DNA from 3 places in the Streptomyces sp. SYP-A7185 genome. Region 3 is predicted to be linked to each of the others. Evidence: riboswitches for the same ligand, from Rfam matches in the RefSeq annotation. Region 3 holds a riboswitch; each other region holds the start of a gene.

Region 1 (3,265 bases), 1.5 Mb from region 3:
GCATCGACCCCTCGGGCCTCGACCCGCGCCTGAAGGACACCGAGATCCGGGTCGCCTGCAACCCCTTCAACGTCCTGACCGGCGAGCGCGGCGTCGCCCGCGTCTTCGGCCCCCAGAAGGGCGCAACTCCCGCACAGGTCGAGCAGCTCGCGGCGGCCCTGGAGCACTGGGCGCACGTCCTGACCCGCGACCTGCGCGCCCCCTCGGACCTGGCCCTCGGCCCCGGAACGGGCGCGTCCGGCGGCCTGGGAGCCGGTCTCGCGGCGCTCGGCGCCCAGCTGCTGCCCCGCTTCGACGTCCTGCTCGGCCATCTGGACCTGGACGCGCGGCTGGCCCGCGCCGATCTCGTCGTCACCGCCGAGGGCGCCCTGGACCACCAGACCCCGCGCGGCAAGGTCCCCGCCGAAGTGGCCCGGCGCGCCAAGCGGTCCGGCCGCCCGGTCCTGGTCCTCGCGGGCACGATCGGCCAGGGCGCCCACCACGTACGGGCCATCGGTGTGGACGCCTACAGCGCGATCCTGCCCGCGCCGGTCTCGCTCACCGAGGCGCTCGGGCGGGGCGGCGAGTTCCTCACCGACGCGACCGAGCGCGCTCTGCGGATGATCGTCCTGGGGTCACGCCTGCCGGGGCGGCCCCGGGTTCAGGCGGTGGTGTCCGGCACGCAACGCCCGTCCTCGGTGCGGTAGTTCCAGCGCGCGCCGTCCGCCACGAGCTCCTTGACGGCGCGCACGAAGCGCTCCACGTGCTCGTCGGGGGTGCCGGCGCCGAAGCTGACGCGGATCGCGTTCAGCGACTTCTCGCCGGGCGCGGCCTCGGGGGCGCCGCACTCGCCCTGGGTCTGCGGGTCGCTGCCGAGCAGGGTGCGCACCAGCGGGTGGGCGCAGAACAGGCCGTCGCGTACGCCGATGCCGTACTCGGCGGAGAGCGCGGCGGCGAAGTGCGAGCTGTTCCAGCCCTCCACGACGAAGGAGATGACGCCGACGCGCGGCGCGTCGTCGCCGAAGAGCGAGAGCACCTTCACGGCGGGCACCTCCGCGAGGCCCTCGCGGACCTTCGCGATGAGTTCGCGCTCACGCGCCACCAGCGAGTCGAAGCCCGCCTCGGTCAGCGCCTTGCAGGCGGAGGCGATGGAGTACACGCCGATGACGTTCGGCGAGCCGGCCTCGTGCCGCGCGGCGGTGTCGTGCCACTCGACGTCCACGCCGCCGCCTGCTTCCTTGGGGCGCCGCGCCACCTTGCGCGAGGCGCCGCCGCCCGCGAGGTACGGCTCGGCCTCCTTCAGCCAGTCGGAGCGGCCCGCGAGGACGCCCGAGCCGAAGGGCGCGTACAGCTTGTGGCCGGAGAAGGCGACCCAGTCGACGTCCAGCTCGCTGATGGAGACCGGGTGGTGCGGCGCGAGCTGCGCGGCGTCCAGGACGATGCGGGCGCCGTGCGCGTGGGCGGCGGCGGCGAGCTCCCTGACCGGCCACAGCTCGCCGGTGACGTTCGACGCGCCGGTCACGCAGACCAGGGCCGGGCCGTAGGGGTCGCGGTCGGCGAGGGCGCGCTCCAGGGTGGCGACGGCCTGCTCGGGGGTGCGCGGGGCGTTGAGGTAGGTCACGCGGGCGTCGCGCCAGGGCAGCAGCGAGGCGTGGTGCTCGGTCTCGAAGACGAAGACCTGGCAGTCGGCGGGCAGCGCGGCGGCCAGCAGGTTCAGCGAGTCGGTGGTCGAGCGGGTGAAGACGACCTGGTCGTCCTCGCGGCAGCCGAGGAACTCCGCGACGGTGACCCGGCTGTTCTCGAAGAGGTCCGTGGAGAGCTGCGAGAGGTATCCGGCACCGCGGTGCACGCTGCCGTAGTACGGCGCGTACGCGGCCACGTCGTCCCACACGCGCTGGAGGGCGGGGGCGCTCGCCGCGTAGTCGAGCGCCGCGTAGGTCACCTCGCCGCCGGTGACGAGCGGCACGGTGACGTCACGGCCGAGGACGGGCAGCGGGGTTGCACAGAGGGTCTGGTCGGCGGCGGCGGTGGTGACGGACATGGCGAACTCCCGTGGGAAGGCAGGCGAGTTCACTGCAAGGGCGCACGAAGGGCGTTGCAGTGACGAAGAGAAAAGGGGGTGCGGAAAGGGGGCCGGAAGCCCTATCGCATTCGCTTGCTCACGAGACTGCTCCCTTGAGGACCAGGACCCCAGGGTTCGCAGGGGTCCGCGCTTGCCACGGACCTTGCTGTCCACGGCCTGGTCTTCACCCGGGGCACCCCGCCACGGACGGAGGGTTGCCGGACAGCGAGCCGGGGCCTAATCGCTGTCACTCATGACCTGCGCAGCATCTTGCCACACGATCTTCCCGGTGCCCACCGCAGTCCGGCATCCGGACTGCGGTGTGCGCCACATTCAGCGGTTGCTGGCCGCCACCCACAGCTCAAGGGCCTTCTTCGCGGCCCCGGAGTCGATGGCCTGCGCGGCCCGCCCGATACCGGCGCCGATCTGCTCCACGAGGGTCCCCTCGCCCGGCGAGAGCGCCACCAGGGCCGCCGCCGTGTTGAGCAGCACGGCGTCCCGCACCGGGCCCTTCTCGCCGTCCAGGAGCCGCCGCGCGACCTCGGCGTTGTACGAGGCGTCGGCCCCGCGCAGGGCCTCCACGGGAACGAGGTCGATGCCGACGTCCCGCGGGTCGAAGGCCTCCTCGCGCACGGCTCCGTCGCGCACGACCCAGACCCGGGAGGTCGCCGTGGTCGTCAGCTCGTCCAGGCCGTCGTCGCCGCGGAAGACGAGGGAGGAGTTCCCGCGCTCGGCGAAGACCCCGGCCACGATCGGCGCCATCCGCGGGTCGGCGACGCCGACCGCCTGGGCCCGCACCTTGGCCGGGTTGGTGAGCGGACCCAGCGCGTTGAACACGGTCCGGATGCCCAGCTGGCTGCGCGCCCCGCCCGCGTGCCGCAGCGCGGGGTGGAACTTCACGGCGAAGCAGAAGGTGATCCCGGCTTCCTCGGCCACCTCGACGACCCGGTCCAGCGGCAGCTCCAGGTTCACCCCGAGCTTCTCCAGGACGTCGGAGGCGCCCGAGGCGCTGGAGGCCGCGCGGTTGCCGTGCTTGACGACCTTCGCGCCCGCGCCCGCGGCCACGATCGCGGACATCGTGGAGATGTTGACGGTCTTGGCGCCGTCGCCGCCGGTGCCGACGATGTCGACGGTCTGCCCCGGCACCTCGATCACGTTGGCGTGTTCGTACATCGTGCGGACGAGGCCGGAGATCTCCTCCACGGTCTCGCCCTTGGCCCGCAG
Region 2 (3,265 bases), 4.0 Mb from region 3:
CACCACCAGATCGCCGAAGAGGTGCAGGGGTTCGTCGGCGCGTCCGGCCGCGTCCTGTTCGCCGCGGACCGCCGTGACGATGGCGCGCGCGTGCGCGGTGTCGCGCGGGGTCACGTAGCCGACGTCGGCGGAGCGGCCGAGGAGCCGGAAGGGCGCGTCGGTGGGGGTCTCGTGGGCGAGGGCGCTGACCACGGGCCGGCCCTGCGGCGGGCGGGGCGTGATCGAGGGGCCCTTGACGCTGAAGTGCTTGCCCTCGAAGTCGATGTAGTGCAGCTTGTCGCGGTCGATGAAGCGGCCGGTGGCGACGTCGCGGATCTCCGCGTCGTCCTCCCAGCTGTCCCAGAGGCGGCGCACGGCTTCGGCGTAGTCGGAGGCCTCGTCGAAGAGGTCGTAGGTCAACTCCCGTACGTCCGGCCTGCCGAGGTCCTCGACGCCGTCCAGGGCGGGAAACGTGCGGCGCCCGAAGTGCGCGGCTTCGTTGCGGCGCGCCGACACCTGGACGCGCACGCCCGCGCGGCCCGTGCTCACGTAGTCGAGCGTGGCGATCGCCTTGGATATGTGGAAGGGCTCCGTGTGCGTGGTCACCACCGTCGGCACCAGGCCGATGTGGCTGGTCAGCGGGGCGACGCGGGAGGCGATGAGGACGGCGTCGAGCCGCCCGCGGACCTGGTCGGTGCGTCCGTCGGGTTCGGTGAAGTGCGAGGACTGGAGCCCGAGTCCGTCCTCGATCGTCACGAAGTCGAGCAGGCCGTGCTCGGCCTCGGTGACCAGGTCGGCCCAGTAGGGGGCGGTGAGCAACTCCGTGGGGCGGGAGACCGGTTCGCGCCAGGCGGCCGGGTGCCAGCCCGCGCCGTCGAGCGCGACGGCGAGGTGCAGCGCGGCGGTGGGAGCGGAGGAGGGCAGGGGGGATGAGGGCGAAGGTGATGACGACACGAAGGAGTGCCTTCCTGATCGACCGTACGAGAACACCGGCCCCTCGGCTGCGAGGGTGCGGCGGCGGGGTGACGGGTCAGGAACGACAGAGCGCGCCGGCGACGCGCTGGAGGTCGATGTGCGGCCGGGAGTACAGATGGACCTGGTGGCTCGGGGCGATCACCAGGACGCGCGGGGCAGGCACGGGCGGCACCAGGGGCACGTCCGTCACCTCCGCCCTTCCGGTCCGGCGGGCCACAGGCCTCGCCGGTCTCGCGCTTGCGGAACCCTGGTCGGGAACCGCCCGGTCCGCACCTGGAGCACCCCGCCGCGAGGGAGGGTTGCCGGTCAGCAAGCCAGGGCTTGACGCTGACGCTCGTAACCTGCTCGGACGTTACGTGAGGTCGTGGCCGCGCGCAATGCCCGTGGATCATGGCCGCGCTCACAGCTCCGCACGTCTCCCGCGGCCGGTCTCCGTCAGGGTCAACGGGCGGGCCGCGCCTTCTGTTCCGCTTGCGCGCACGGAGTTTCCCGGAGGCCTTCTTGACGGCGGGGGAGCAGCGGACCCAGACTTCCCGGGACGGTCACGATTGTCAGCGCCCGCCCGGCAGGGTCCCTGCCCGAGCGGGTCTTCGGCCCCGGCCCGCTGACAGGCAACCCTTCCTCCGCGACGGGGTGCCCCGGGTGACGACCGGGTCCCGCCGTGGCGGCGGGGCAAGCGCGGCCCGGGGTAGGACGGGCCTCGACGGCAGGGCTGGTGCACATGTCCAGGGCGGTCGGTGAGCGGAACAGCACCCGGCGACCTCCCCTGTCCATGCCCAGGCCCCGCCCGCGCGTCCTGACCAGGCGGCTGCACATCGATCTGCTGCGGGTGTGCAGCGCGTCGGTCCCAGCCGCCTGACGTCCACGCGACGCGGACGCTCCAGGTCCACGCGAGGCACAGGCGCCGCGTCCACGTGACGCGGGCGCCGCACGTCCACGTGACCGGGCTCGGGCGCGCCGCGTCCACGCGGAAACGACGCCCCTGACGCGGGGCGCCACCGGTGCGGGCCACTGCCGCCCTGCATCCCCCTCTCCCCCACCGTGCCACCGGCGCCCGGCGCCGGTGGCACCCCTTCCCCTGTCTGGAGAGTCATGCCCGAGGTCACGTCACACCGCCGCCACCACGCCTCCCTCACGGACTCCCACGCCTCGTGCGACGACGCGGGCTCGCCGCCCGGCTGTCCCCCGGCGATCCGCAGCCGGATCGGCGCCGACCTGGCCGGTGGCTTCTATCCCGCGCCCCACCGCTATCACCTGTATCTGTCGGCCGGATGTCCGCGCTCCCTGCGGGTCGCGATCACGCTCGATCTGCTCGGGCTCCGGGACGCGGTCACCACGACGCTCCTGTCGCCGGACACCGCCTCGGCGACGCTGGAGGGCCTGCACGGCTACTACGAGGCCACCGAGCACCACTTCGACGGGCCGCTGACCGTCCCCGCCCTGTGCGACCGGTGGAGCGGGCACGTCGTCAGCAATCACACGCCCGACATCGTGCGCGACCTGGCCTGCCGTCTCGCCGCCCACGGCGAGGGCCTGCCGCTCCAGCTGCGCCCGTCGTCCCTCGCGGCCCGGATCGACGCCTGGCACGACCAGCTCGCGGCGCCCCTGACCCCCGCGACGCTGGAGCACCTCAACCGCCGCCTGGCCTTTCGCGCCTACCTCGTGGGCGATGAACTCACCGCGGCGGACGTGGACTTGTGGGCCCGCCTCGTCCACGAGCCGCCGGGCACCACGGCCGCCCACCCCGACGTGCGGGCCTACGTACGGCGCCTGCACGACCACCCGTCCTTCCGCGCCAACCATCCCCGCATCGGCGAGGCGGACCACCGGGCGGCGTCCTGACGGCGGCACGGGATCGGGGGCGGCCGCGGCGAGGCGCCGCGACCGCCCCCGTGGGCTCAGGTCACCAGATCCTGACGCGCTCCGCCGGGTCCAGCCACAGCCCGTCGCCCTCCGTCGTCCCGAACGCCTCGTGGAACTCGTCGAGGTTGCGGACGATGTTCGCGCGGAACTCCGGCGGCGAGTGCGGGTCGATGGTGAGGTACTGCTGCTCCTGCTCCTTGCGGCGCTTGGTGCGCCAGCAGTACGCCCAGTTCATGAAGAGCCGCTGGGAGCCGGTCGTGCCCTCGCTCTCCGGCATCGGGGCCCCGTCGAGCGCGATCTTGTACGCCGTGTGCCCGATGGTCAGGCCGCCCAGGTCGCCGATGTTCTCGCCCACCGTCAGCGATCCGTTGACGAACTCGCCGGGCAGATTGCGGGGCGAGAACGCGTCGTACTGCTTGACCAGCGCCTTCGACTTCGCCTCGAACGC
Region 3 (3,265 bases):
TTTCCCAACTGTACCGCGCTCAACCACATGGAATTGCCCCCTCCGCTTCTCTCGCGGAGGGGGCAATGTCCATTACACAGGGTATTTCTTTAAAGAATCAACCACCCGCGACGGCGGGGATGATCGAGATCCCGGCGCCGTCCGGCGTGGCCGTCTCCAGGCCCTGCTCGAAGCGGACGTCGTCGTCGTTCACGTAGACGTTCACGAAGCGCCGCAGCTTGCCCTGGTCGTCCAGGACACGGGCCGCGATACCGGCGTGCTTGGCCTCCAGGTCGGCGATGACCTCGGAGAGGGTCGCCCCCTCGGCGGCGACCTCGGACTGCCCGCCGGTGTAGGTGCGCAGGATGGTGGGGATTCGGACGTTGACGCTCATGGGGTTCACCTCTTGATGCGGGGAGGAAGCGCCCCTGCAAGGGGCGCGGGGAACTGCGCGACCAGCCACAACGGCCCGCAGGCAGCGAACAAGGTCAGTCGGCGAGCCCGGCGGCGCGGAACGCCTCAAGGCTGGGCCGAATGGTCGCGGTGGCCTGCGAAGTCTCAGCGACGGCGTCAAGCGTCTTGAGGCCGTCACCCGTGTTCAACACAACCGTGGTGAGCGTGGGGTCGATGAGCCCCGCCTCGATCAGCTTCTTCGTGACGCCGACCGTCACACCGCCGGCGGTCTCCGCGAAGATCCCCTCGGTCCGGGCGAGCAGCTTGATCGCGTCGACGACCTGCTCGTCGTTCACGTCCTCCACCGCACCGCCGGTGCGCCGCGCGATGTCGAGCACGTACGGCCCGTCGGCGGGGTTGCCGATGGCGAGCGACTTGGCGATGGTGTTCGGCTTCTGGGGACGCACGACGTCGTGTCCGGCCTTGAAGGCGGCGGACACCGGCGAGCAGCCCTCGGCCTGCGCACCGAAGATCTTGTAGGGCTTGTCCTCGACCAGACCGAGCTGGATGAGCTCCTTGAGGCCCTTGTCGATCTTCGTGAGCTGGGACCCCGACGCGATCGGGATGACCAGCTGGTCGGGAAGGACCCACCCCAGCTGCTCGCAGATCTCGTACGCGAGGGTCTTGGAGCCCTCGCCGTAGTACGGCCGCAGGTTCACGTTCACGAAGCCCCAGCCCTCGCCCAGCGGGTCGCCGATGAGCTCGGAGCAGAAGCGGTTCACGTCGTCGTAGTTGCCCTCGATGCCGACGAGCTCGCCGCCGTAGACCGCGGCCATGACGACCTTGCCCTGCTCCAGGTCGTGCGGGATGAACACGCAGGAGCGGAAGCCGGCGCGGGCCGCGGCGGCACCGACGGCGCCCGCGAGGTTGCCGGTGGAGGAGCAGGAGAGGGTGGTGAAGCCGAACGCGCGCGCCGCCTCGATGGCCTGCGCGACGACACGGTCCTTGAAGGAGTGCGTCGGGTTTCCGGAGTCGTCCTTGACGAACAGCTTGCCCTGGTCGACGCCGAGCTCGCGCGCGAGGTTGTCGGCCTTGACGAGCTTGGTCCAACCGGGGTTGATGTTGGGCTTGTCCGCGACGTCCGCCGGGACGGGCAGCAGGGGCGCGTAGCGCCAGATGTTGTCGGGGCCGGACTCGATCTGCTTCCGGAGCGCCTCGGGGTCACCGGTCGGCAGGTCGTACGCCACTTCGAGCGGGCCGAAACAGGCCTGGCAGGCGAAGATCGGGCCGAGGGCGTAGAGCTCGCCGCACTCGCGGCAAGAGAGGCCCGACGCGGGGCCGAGGTCCACGGAACCCGTGGTGGAGGGGGTGGTGTCGTTCGATGCGACGGTCTGCGCAGCCATGGAGGCGAGGCCCTTTCTCCTCATCTTCCTCGCGACGCATCTCGCCGCGAGACGGAATTGGCACCTTCCCCACCGAGACCTCGCGTGCGCGGTCGGCGGGATGGTTGCCGGGGCTTCAACGGGCCGTATCCCTCTGCCCCTCTGGATGAGCGGTATGGCGCCGGGCTTCGGGGCCCGGGGCATTTGTGACGCGCCGACCCCCGACATGCGATGGTCATCCGCGTTGTTCAAGACTGTAACCGACGGCCTGGACCCTTGAGATAGTCGTCCGCACCGCGAGATGGATCACATGTAGGCCACACACAGGAGGAGCCACCCGTGCTGGAAGAGGCCGAGCGCTGGCTGACCAGGCGTTCCTGGTCCGTTGCCGACCGTCCGCTCAGCGCACTCCTCGACGCCAAACGGGCGTCGGGAGCCTCGGTGAGCGTCGTCCTGCCCGCGCTCGACGAGGAGGGGACGGTCGGTGAGATCGTCGCGGAGATCCGCCGCGCGCTCATCGAGAAGGCGCCTCTGGTCGACGAGCTCGTGGTGGTCGACTCCGGCTCGCGGGACCGCACGGCCGAGGTCGCCCGGGAGGCGGGCGCGCGGGTCGTGCACCGCGACGCGATCCTGCCGCGCATCCCGGCCGTGCCCGGCAAGGGCGAGGTCCTGTGGCGCTCGCTCCTGGTGACCGGCGGCGACATCGTGGCGTTCGTCGACGCGGACCTGAAGGAGTTCTCGGCGGACTTCGTCACCGGGATCGTGGGCCCCCTCCTGACCGAGCCGGACGTGGACTTCGTGAAGGCGATGTACGACCGCCCGCTGGCCGGTACGGCGGGGCAGGGCGGCCGGGTCACCGAGCTGATGGCGCGCCCGCTGCTCAACATGCACTGGCCCCAGCTGGCCGGGTTCGTCCAGCCGCTGGGCGGGGAGTACGCGGCGCGCAGGTCCCTCCTGGAGCGGCTGCCGTTCCCCGTCGGGTACGGGGTGGAGCTGGGCCTGCTGGTGGACGCGCTGCACACCGTGGGCCTGGACGCGCTCGCGCAGGTCGACGTGGGCGTGCGCAAGCACCGGCACCAGGACGGGCAGGCCCTGGGCAGGATGGCGGCGGCGATCTACCGGACCGCGCAGCTGCGGCTCGCGCGCGGCCATCTCGTACGCCCCGAGCTGACCCAGTTCGAACGGGGCGAGCACGGGTTCGAACCGCGGACCCATTCGGTGGACACGGAGGAGCGTCCGCCGATGGGCGGGATCGCGGAGTACACGGCTCGCCGCGTGGCGTAACCACCCCGAACCGTGCATTTTGTCTACATTCCCCACTTATGTGGGTCAGACAGGTAATGGGAAGCGCGCGACGCGTCGGTGCCGTGGCCACGGCGACGGCCACCCTCGCGGCAGGGGCGCTCGGCGCGGCCACCGCGCCCGCCGCCGCGGACGTGGTCGAGCCCTTCGCCAAGCGCTACGACGAATCGCTGTACGGCGACTTCAAGACCATCGGCAACACGGTCATG

Evidence for each region. A riboswitch is a leader RNA that binds a small molecule or an ion and turns the genes downstream of it on or off. The one in region 3 is predicted to bind S-adenosylmethionine.
Region 1: linked by a shared signal. The riboswitch ahead of QBL25_RS13500 (aminotransferase class V-fold PLP-dependent enzyme) and the one ahead of thrC (threonine synthase) in region 3 are both predicted to bind S-adenosylmethionine.
Region 2: linked by a shared signal. The riboswitch ahead of QBL25_RS37505 (cell envelope biogenesis protein OmpA) and the one ahead of thrC (threonine synthase) in region 3 are both predicted to bind S-adenosylmethionine.

The regions. Positions count from the first base shown of each region.
Region 1 covers NZ_CP122310.1:3,062,026-3,065,290, forward strand. Annotated here, with positions in the region: gene QBL25_RS13495 (glycerate kinase) at 1-686, shown strand, start outside; gene QBL25_RS13500 (aminotransferase class V-fold PLP-dependent enzyme) at 641-2,020, opposite strand; SAM riboswitch class IV at 2,184-2,300, opposite strand; gene trpD (anthranilate phosphoribosyltransferase) at 2,375-3,265, opposite strand, start outside.
Region 2 covers NZ_CP122310.1:8,561,395-8,564,659, reverse strand. Annotated here, with positions in the region: gene QBL25_RS37515 (LLM class flavin-dependent oxidoreductase) at 1-933, opposite strand, end outside; gene QBL25_RS37510 (putative leader peptide) at 1,010-1,144, opposite strand; SAM riboswitch class IV at 1,183-1,296, opposite strand; SAM riboswitch class IV at 1,495-1,639, shown strand; gene QBL25_RS37505 (cell envelope biogenesis protein OmpA) at 2,047-2,796, shown strand; gene QBL25_RS37500 (M13 family metallopeptidase) at 2,858-3,265, opposite strand, start outside.
Region 3 covers NZ_CP122310.1:4,551,567-4,554,831, forward strand. Annotated here, with positions in the region: gene QBL25_RS19810 (MoaD/ThiS family protein) at 98-373, opposite strand; gene thrC (threonine synthase) at 468-1,775, opposite strand; SAM riboswitch class I at 1,793-1,927, opposite strand; gene QBL25_RS19820 (glucosyl-3-phosphoglycerate synthase) at 2,094-3,038, shown strand; gene QBL25_RS19825 (hypothetical protein) at 3,122-3,265, shown strand, end outside.